3 regions of the Geobacillus sp. G4 genome follow, and region 1 is predicted to be linked to each of the others. Evidence: riboswitches for the same ligand, from Rfam matches in the RefSeq annotation. Region 1 holds a riboswitch; each other region holds the start of a gene.
What was found. Region 1 has a riboswitch for S-adenosylmethionine ahead of mtnK (S-methyl-5-thioribose kinase). Riboswitches for the same ligand answer to the same signal wherever they lie in the genome.

Region 1 (3,278 bases):
CAGGCCGAACGTGCCGATTTTGTTCGCCGTATCGCCGTTTTGCGCGATCCGGTCGGCGCCGACGATGATGGCGCCAATGCCTTTCGCCTTGATCGCTTGCGCTGCCATGTTGTCGGTGATGAGCGTCACATCAACGCCCGCTTGCATCAGTTCCCAAGCGGTCAGGCGCGCCCCTTGCAACACCGGCCGCGTCTCGAGAGCGTAAACGGATAGTTCAATTCCTTTTTCTTTCGCCAAATAAAACGGGGCGAGCGCCGTTCCGTAGCGGGCGGTGGCGATCGAGCCGGCGTTGCAAATCGTCATCACCCGCTCGCCGGGCCTGAAGAGCGACAAGGCATGCTCGCCAATGCGGCGGCACACATCCTCGTCTTCTACTTGAATGCGAATTGCTTCGTGGACGAGCGTCGTTTTGGCCTCGTTGACGGAAAGGGCGTCGGCCGCAGCGGTGACGAGCCGATCGAGCGCCCAAAACAAGTTGACGGCAGTCGGCCGGGCACTGGCTAGGTAGTCACGATCTCGTTTCAAGCGACGGCGGAATTCATCGAGCGATTCGGTGTCGTAGCGTAAAGCGGCAAGCGCCAGGCCATAGGCGGCGGTGATGCCGATCGCCGGCGCGCCGCGCACTTTCAGCGTGGCAATCGCCTCATAGACGTCTTCCAGAGTGTGCAAGTCGATATATTCGATGATGGATGGAAGCTTTTGCTGGTTTAAAATCGTCACATGCGTCTCGCGCCATTCAACGGAGCGTGGGATGGCAAAGGTGCTCATCGCCATCTTCCTTTCTCTTTTTTTTGGTTTGTCCGGGTCAGCGCCGCGCAGCTTGCGTCGAGACCCGGACGATTGTATGGCATTATTGTTCCGTTTCGGCAAACAGGCGGCGGAAGTCTTCCGTTCCGGTGAACACGCGGCGCTCAATGATCAAGCGGCGGCCGAGACGGAGGGCATGCCGTTTGGCAACAAGCCGTTCATCTTTGTGCTCGATGCCGTCAAGGTCCGCCACATGGGCGAGGCCGATCGTCCGGCGGATGACTTCGCAGCCGGCAAAGCCGACGGCGTCGATGAACGCGTGCCGGAGCACGTCCTCGAGCAAGCCCGGCGTCGCGGCGTACGTTTCCACGCTCTCGGTGCGCCAAAGGTTTGAGAACACGGACGCAAAGACGTCCCATGTCCGGTCGATGTGGTCAAAGAGCGGTTGGCGCTCTAATTCAGAGCGGGACAACGCATTTAACAGCAAATTGGCGAAAAATTGGCCAAGGTCAAACCCGATCGGACCGTAAAAGGCGAATTCTGGGTCGATCACTTTCGTTTCGTCGGCGCTTACGAAAATGCTGCCGGTATGCAAATCGCCATGCAAGAGCACATCGGCTTCGGTTAAAAACTTGCGCTTCAGCTTTGCTGCTTCCAGGTGGAGGCGGTCATCGCGCCAAAGCGCTTCAACGTCTGGGCGCAATTCGTCTTCAAAGTTGTTCGTTTCATGGTCAAAAAACGGGTCGGTGAAGACGAGGTCTTCGGTAATTTTGCACAGTTCCGGATTGACGAAGCTTTGCGCCAATTTCTTTTTCTCTTGCTGGTTCATGCCGAAGTCAGACGTATAAAACGCCGTTTTGGCAACAAACTCGCCGATATGCTGGGACAAAAGCGGATACGTTTTCCCTTCGATCAGCCCTTTGCGGGCGATTTGCAAACGGGATAAGTCTTCCATCACCGTAATGGCGAGCGATTCGTCAGAATAGTAGACTTTCGGCACGTATTGCGGCACGTAGCTCGCAAACGTGCGCAGCGCGTTGCTTTCAATGACAGCGCGCTTTAACGTGAGCGGCCAGCTTTCGCCGACCACTTTGGCGTACGGCAACGCTTGTTTGATGATGACGCCTTGTTTCGTTTCTTGATCGACGATATGAAAAACAAGGTTCAAGTTCCCGTCGCCGATCTCGCGGCAGGCAAGCGGCGCTCCGTCGCGGAATAGGCCGAGGCGGACAGCGAGCGCCACCGCCTTCGGTTCGGTCAGCGGTTCGTAAACCGATGTTTGAACAGTGGTCATTTCCTTGTTCCCCCTTTTTTCATTTCGCTCGTTTTCAAATGCCGGTTCTGGCGCGACGCTGAAATCTCGGCGTTTCCGGCAAATGAAAAAGCCTCTTTCGCATACGGAAAGAGGCTTGAAGATTCATTCGTTCTTCGCGCCTCTTATCTTTCAGAAAGACATCGGTCTTTCTGTTGGACTTAGCACCGTGCCCTGCGGAAGCATGACGCTTCCGGCGCCGCCCTTGGCGTGCGCCCTATCTCACGATAGTATTACGGTCGGTTGCTGGGCTTCATTGGGCCAATTCCCTCAGCCAACTCTTGATAAGAGTACCGATTTCTCGTATTCAGTTTTTGCAATTTTCACGATGTTGTCAATCGTTTGGTTGTTTGATTCGAATGATACATGGTCGATCAATCGATTGTCAATACGTTTTGAAAAAATTTTTTGCCGCTTCGTAGTCGTGCGGCCGGCGGTCGGCAAACACCGGGATGCGCGCGCGGACGTCCGCAACGAGTGCGGGATCGATGTCGGCCGAGAGAATGCCCGGCTTCTCGTCCGCCTCGGCGATCACTTCGCCCCATGGGTCGATGACGAGCGAATGGCCGGCAAAGACGTTGTTCGGGTCGCGGCCAGCCCGGTTGCAGGCGACGACGTAGCATTGGTTTTCAATCGCCCGCGCCATCAAGAGCGTCCGCCAATGGTGCAGGCGGGGAAGCGGCCATTCGGCGACGACAAACAGCACTTCCGCCCCAGCCAAAGCATGGGCGCGAATCCACTCCGGAAAGCGGATGTCATAGCAAATGACCCCGGCGCATGCAAGCCCGTCGAGCGAAAACAAGCCTAAGCTGCTTCCCGGCTGCAAATACAAATGTTCATCCATTAATTGGAACAGATGGAGTTTGCTGTATTCGCCGACGATTTGACCGCTCCGGTCGGCCACGATCATCGTGTTCGTCACGCCGGTTGTTGTTTTTTTAGCGACCGAGCCGGCGACGAGATGGATGTTGTGTGCTTGCGCTAGGCGGGAGGCGAACGCTTTCGCCCGTTCGGCGCCTTCGTCGGCAATCTCATCTAGGCGCGTCAAATCGTAGCCGGTCGTCCATAATTCCGGCAGCACGATGATATTCGCGCCGTCCTTGACGGCCGATTCAATGGCGCTTTCCGCGCACCGTTCGTTTTCGTTCGGGTCGCCAAACGCAATATCAAGCTGGAGGCAGGCGATGCGGATCGTCATGAGTTTTCACCTCGAAAAAAT
Region 2 (3,278 bases), on a different contig from region 1:
ACGGAAGACGATATCCGCGAAATGGAGCGCATCCGCCGCGAATATGTCGAGAAAGGGCAGTATTACAAAGCGCTGCAGCAACAGCGGACATCGTGCGCCGACAAAAAAGAGCTGCCGTGATCAGGCAGCTCTTTTTCTTTCATCACTTGTCCGCCAACGCCAGCGCTTGTTCTTTCAACAAGGCGGCTTTGTCGGTGCGCTCCCACGGCAGGTCGATGTCCGTACGCCCAAAATGGCCGTAAGCAGCCGTCTGTTTGTAAATCGGGCGGCGAAGGTCGAGCATTTTGATGATGCCCGCCGGGCGGAGATCGAAGTTGTTGCGCACGACTTCAATCAAAATGTCTTCCGACACTTTGCCGGTGCCGAACGTATCGATCGAAATCGAAACTGGGCGGGCGACGCCGATCGCGTAGGCAAGCTGCACTTCGCATTTGTCGGCCAGTCCTGCCGCGACGATGTTTTTCGCGACATAGCGGGCCGCATACGCCGCCGAGCGGTCGACTTTCGTCGGATCTTTGCCCGAGAACGCGCCACCGCCGTGGCGGGCGTAGCCGCCGTACGTATCGACGATGATTTTGCGCCCCGTCAACCCAGCATCCCCTTGCGGACCGCCGATGACAAACCGTCCTGTCGGGTTGATGAAATATTTCGTGTTCTCATCAAGCAGCTCCGCGGGCACGACCGGCTTGATGACCTGCTCTTTAATGTCGCGCTGGATTTGCTCTTGCGTAATTTCCGGATGGTGCTGCGCGGAAACGACGATCGTATCGACGCGCACCGGTTTGCCGTTTTCATCGTATTCGATCGTCACTTGCGTTTTCCCGTCCGGCCGCAAGTACGGCAAGACGTCCGTTTTGCGCACTTCCGCCAATCGGCGCGCCAAGCGGTGCGCAAGCGAAATCGGCATCGGCATCAATTCTTCCGTCTCATTGCAGGCGAACCCAAACATCAATCCTTGGTCGCCGGCGCCGATCGCTTCGATTTCCTCGTCAGTCATCTGACCTTCGCGCGCCTCGAGCGCCCGGTCCACCCCCATCGCAATGTCCGGCGATTGTTCGTCAATCGATGTCAGCACCGCGCACGTATCGGCGTCAAATCCGTATTTGGCGCGCGTGTAGCCGATCTCCCGGACCGTATCGCGGACGATGCGCGGAATGTCCACGTATGTTGATGTCGTGATTTCCCCGCTCACGAGCACCAGCCCGGTCGTAACGCTCGTTTCGCAGGCGACGCGGGCGTTTGGATCTTTTTCCAAAATGGCATCCAAAATGGCGTCAGAAATTTGGTCGCAAATTTTATCCGGATGTCCTTCCGTCACAGACTCTGAAGTAAACAAGCGGCGTTTGGCTGACATTCGGTTTGTTTCCTCCTCTTGGCATAATGTGGCGACACGGAACTCATTTCCCTTTTTCCCTTCGCAATATAAAAAACCTTTCCTGTAACGGCTGAGGAAAGGTCATGGCAATCGTATTGCTTCCTTTCACTCTTATCGTTCAAGGACTGCGCCTTGCCACAGGTTAGCACCATTTCACACATGTACAGTTGTGACGGTTGCTGGGCTTCATCGGGCCTGTCCCTCCACCGGCTCGGGATAAGAGTATCCGTTCAATGACTTATCTTATCGCAACGGAATCGGCAAAGTCAACTATCAAAATTCATTTTTTATCATTTCCAGCCGCGAAAATTCTTTCCTCAAGGAAACCAACACATTGGGCAAAATAAAGTTTGAAAAACCCACACAATTAGTATGGACTATTAATAAAAATGTGTTATACTATTTTCAAGAGTGATTACAAAAAGAAGGCAGGTTTTGAATATGGGGATCGCAAACATGACGAATAAGCTTGATTTATTGCTGCAAAAACCGTACGTGCATCATCAACTGTCCGTCGCCGAGCTCGTCGAGAAAGTCCTGCGGCGGAACGAAGGACGGCTGACGCACACCGGAGCCGTCGCGGTGACAACCGGCAAGTACACAGGGCGGTCGCCGAAAGACAAATACATCGTCGAAGAACCGTCAACGAAGCAAACGATCGACTGGGGCGCGGTCAACCAGCCGATGTCTCCGGAGACGTTTGATAAACTGTACGACAAAGTGCTCGACTATTTAATGAAGAAAGATGAACTGTTCGTGTTTAAAGGCTTTGCCGGCGCCGATCCGAAATCCCGGCTGCCGATTCAAGTCGTCAACGAATTCGCCTGGCACAACTTGTTCGTTCATCAGCTGTTCATCCGGCCGAACGCCGAAGAGCTCGCCGCGCATGAGCCGCAATTCACCGTCATTTGCGCGCCGAACTTTAAAGCCGACCCGAAAGTTGACGGCACGCGCTCGGAAGCGTTCATCATCATCTCGTTTGAACGGCGCACCGTGTTGATCGGCGGCACCGAGTATGCCGGCGAAATGAAAAAATCGATTTTCTCGGTGATGAACTATTTGCTGCCGGAACAAGGCATCCTGCCGATGCACTGCTCGGCCAACGTCGGCCAGGAAGGCGACGTCGCCCTCTTTTTCGGCTTGTCGGGAACGGGAAAAACGACGCTCTCGACCGACCCGAACCGCCGCTTGATCGGCGATGATGAGCACGGCTGGTCAAACCGCGGCATTTTCAACATCGAAGGCGGCTGCTATGCGAAATGCATCAACCTATCGCGCGAGAAAGAGCCGCAAATTTTTGACGCCATCGGCTTCGGCGCGGTGCTCGAAAACGTCGTCCTCGACGACGCGACGCGGGTGCCGAATTACGACGACGGCACGCTGACGGAAAACACGCGCGCCGCCTACCCGCTTCAAGCGATCAAAAACATCGTCGACCCAAGCGTCGCCGGCCATCCGTCCACGATCGTGTTTTTGACGGCTGATGCGTTCGGCGTCCTGCCGCCAATCAGCAAGCTGACGCGCGAACAGGCGATGTACCATTTCTTAAGCGGCTACACAAGCAAACTCGCCGGCACCGAACGCGGCGTCACCGAACCGGAAGCAACGTTCTCAACGTGCTTTGGCGCACCGTTTTTGCCGCGCCCGGCCGTCGAATACGCGGAAATGCTCGGGCAAAAAATCGCCGAACACAACGTCCGCGTCTTTTTGGTCAACACCGGCTGGACAGGGGGACCGTACGGCGTCGGCAGCCGCATGAAGCTCGCCTACACCCGGGCGATGGTGCAAGCCGCCGTCGAAGGGGAGCTGGACAACGTCGAAACGGTGCAAGACCCGATTTTCGGCCTCGCTATCCCAACCCACGTCCCCGGCGTGCCGGATGACGTCCTGCAGCCGCAAAACA
Region 3 (3,278 bases), on a different contig from region 1:
ACGTCGACGCCAAGATCAAGCGGCCGCTGCAGCGCCGGCGTCATAAACGTATTGTCAAGAAACGTTAGGCAGCCATGCGCTTTCGCCAGCTTGACAACACTCCGAATATCGGTCACTTTTAAGAGCGGATTGGACGGCGTTTCCATGTAAATGACTTTCGTGTTCGGTCGGATGTTTTCGGCGACGGCGCGCAAATCGGTCATATCGACAAACGTATACTCAATGCCAAAGCGGCTCAATACTTCGGTGATCATCCGGTACGTGCCGCCGTAAACGTCTTCCGTCACGAGGACGTGGTCGCCTCTGGACAAGAGCAAAAACGCCGTCGAAATGGCGGCCATGCCAGAAGCGAAGGCGAATCCGCGCACGCCGCCTTCTAACGCCGCGATCGTTTCCTCAAGCGCCTCGCGCGTCGGGTTGCTGGAGCGGCTGTAGTCGTATTTGCCGAATGAATCGAAATCGAACTGATGGAACGTGGAGGCGTGCTGGATCGGCACGCTCACCGCCCCGGTTGCGCGGTCGACTTTCCATTCGTTATGGAGCAGTTTCGTCGAAAACGACCATTCCTGTTCCATCGCTTACACCTCTTTCATGTTTTTCAATGCCTGCGCCAAGTCGGCGATCAAATCGTCAGCGTGCTCAATGCCGACCGAGAAACGGAGCAGCCGGTTGCAAATACCGTTTTGGATGCGGATTTCCTCAGGAATGTCCGCATGCGTCTGCGTCGCTGGGTACGTAATAAAGCTTTCGACTCCGCCTAAGCTTTCCGCGAATGTAATGAGGCGCAAGCTTTTTAAAAACCCGTTCACCCACTTTTCATCGGCAATCCGGAACGACAGCATCCCGCCTCTTCCCGGATACAACACATCGGTGACATCTTCATGTTCGCGCAAAAAGGCGCTCACTCGCTTCGCGTTTTCTTCATGTTGGCGCATCCTTAGCGCCAGCGTTTTCATCCCGCGGATCAGCAACCACGAATCAAACGGCGACAAAACAGCGCCGATGGCGTTCTGATACTCGGCCAGGCGTTGACAGAGCTCCTCGCCCTTGGCGACGACAAGACCGGCCAAGACGTCGTTATGGCCGCCTAAATATTTCGTGGCGCTGTGGATGACAATATCGGCGCCCTGTTCGATCGGGCGTTGAAGCACCGGTGTATAAAACGTGTTGTCAACGATCAACAAAAGCCCGTGCCGCTTGGCGAGCTCGGCGACCGCAGAGATATCCGTCTCGTGCATGAGCGGATTCGTTGGCGTTTCCAAAAAGATGGCTTTTGTTTTTTCCGCAATTTTTTCCTCTACAGCAGCAAGATCGGTAAAATCGACGTAATGGAACCCAAGACCGTACTTGCGCCAGCCGCGCTCAAACAGGCGGTACGTGCCGCCGTACAGGTCGGCCGATACGAGAAACTCATCTCCGCTCTCAAACAAGGCGAGCACTGTCTGAATGGCGGCCATGCCGGAGCTGAACGCGTAGCCTTGGTCGCCGCCTTCAAGCTTCGCGATCGCTTCTTCGACGATTTTGCGCGTCGGGTTGCCGGTGCGGATGTAGTCAAACCCGGTCGACTCTCCGATGCCGGCATGGCGGTAAGCGGTGGAAAAATAAACAGGCGGGTTGACCGTCCCCGTCGCCGTTTCGCTCCGGTTGCCAATTTGCGCTAACAACGTCTCCAGTTTCTCCATCTCATCTCTCTCCTTCTGCTGAAAATTCCATCATGGGTCAACGGCCGACCGCTTGGCGCCAAACGAAGCGCCGCTGTCTCTCGGGCAGCGGCCGAGCGCCTTCGTCCGAAACCGCCTCGCGGTTGATGGAAGCGGCCGCTTGAGTAAATAAAAAAAGTCTTCTAAGAAGAAGACTTTTCCATACGCACATGGTCATGCTTCTTCTTATCTGCCGAATTGAATGCTCAATTCGCTGGATTTAGCACCTGGCCGCCGGGCGGCTGGTTGCTGAAGCTTCATTGGGCCAGTTCCCTCCGCTTCTCTTGATAAGAATGAGACGCGTATTCAATTTTTCTAATTTAATAAAAAATGTAGCGCATTCCCCCCGTTTTTGCAAGTCATTTTTTTATCAATGGCACCATTCGGCAAATTCACAAAAAATTCGAGCCGTTCATTAACATCTTTTGGTGCAAATATGTTACAATAACAGATGAACTTACGCTTTCATGGAGGATGGTCATGGCGACAGCAACAGGAACGATGCGCGACTGCAAGTTGTACAGCGGAGAGCTGCAAGAAGAAATCGAACTGCTCATCTACTTGCCAAGCAATTTTTCGCCGCTTTACAAATATTCTTTATTAATCGCGCAAGACGGCAAAGATTATTTTATGTATGGAAAAATGAAAACCGTCATCGAAACGCTGATGGAAGAAGGAACAATCGACCGGACGATCGTCGTCGGCATCCCGTATCGGAACGTCAACGACCGCTACGAGAAATACCACCCGGAAGGACGAAAGCACGAAGCATACCTTCGTTTTTTAGCCCATGAGCTCGTCCCGTTTTTGGACCGCGAACTGCCGACATACCAAATGGGCAAAGGCCGGGCGCTGATCGGCGATTCGCTCGGCGGAACGGTGTCGCTTCTAGCCGGGTTGTTGTATCCGCATACATTTGGGAAAATCGCCATGCAGTCCCCCTATATCGATGACTCGGTATTGGCGCGCATCCGCTCATTCCGCGATCCATCGCTCCTTTCGCTTTACCATTCTGTTGGCACAGAGGAAACAGCGGTGAAAACGACGGATGGCCATGTGCGCGATTTTATCACCCCGAATCGAATGGCGCGGGACTTGTTTATGGAAAAACGGTTTGCTTATACGTACCATGAGTTCGAAGGCGGCCATGCGTGGACGTATTGGCAGCCGGATGTACCCCGGGCCGTAGCCGCTGTTTTATCATTATAGGACAAAACGGAGCAACTTCAAAGATGTCGAAGCCGCCGCATCCATTCCGTGCGTTTCCTGTGCATGGAAAAAGAACTGGTTCAAGGAGGGAAAACAAAATGAAGTACGGCATTGTGATCTTTCCGCCAAAACGGATTCAGGACTTCGCCAACTCGTACCGGAAACGGTACGACAGCCATTACGCCCTCATCCCGCCGCATATTACGCTGAAATACCCATTTGAAGCGGATGAGGAGCAAATAAAAAAAATGGCGAAAGAGTTGCGCCGCATTGCGGCGGAAACACCTCCCATTCCGATCAAAGTGACGAAATTCAGCTCGTTTTACCCGACAAGCAACATCATTTATTTGAAGGTGGAACCAAACGACG

Region 2: it holds a riboswitch for S-adenosylmethionine, as region 1 does, so the genes downstream of both, metK (methionine adenosyltransferase) here and mtnK (S-methyl-5-thioribose kinase) in region 1, are expected to answer to the same signal.
Region 3: it holds a riboswitch for S-adenosylmethionine, as region 1 does, so the genes downstream of both, ABS784_RS07370 (methionine biosynthesis PLP-dependent protein) here and mtnK (S-methyl-5-thioribose kinase) in region 1, are expected to answer to the same signal.

What each region holds. Positions count from the first base shown of each region.
Region 1 is NZ_JBEPJY010000001.1:410,808-414,085, reverse strand. It holds gene mtnA (S-methyl-5-thioribose-1-phosphate isomerase) at 1-768, opposite strand, end outside; gene mtnK (S-methyl-5-thioribose kinase) at 851-2,041, opposite strand; SAM riboswitch class I at 2,182-2,350, opposite strand; gene ABS784_RS02055 (carbon-nitrogen family hydrolase) at 2,445-3,257, opposite strand.
Region 2 is NZ_JBEPJY010000002.1:338,217-341,494, forward strand. It holds gene ABS784_RS03885 (gamma carbonic anhydrase) at 1-120, shown strand, start outside; gene metK (methionine adenosyltransferase) at 143-1,354, opposite strand; SAM riboswitch class I at 1,484-1,598, opposite strand; gene pckA (phosphoenolpyruvate carboxykinase (ATP)) at 1,817-3,278, shown strand, end outside.
Region 3 is NZ_JBEPJY010000004.1:250,261-253,538, reverse strand. It holds gene metC (cystathionine beta-lyase) at 1-575, opposite strand, end outside; gene ABS784_RS07370 (methionine biosynthesis PLP-dependent protein) at 579-1,682, opposite strand; SAM riboswitch class I at 1,884-1,994, opposite strand; gene ABS784_RS07365 (alpha/beta hydrolase) at 2,181-2,909, shown strand; gene ABS784_RS07360 (YjcG family protein) at 3,008-3,278, shown strand, end outside.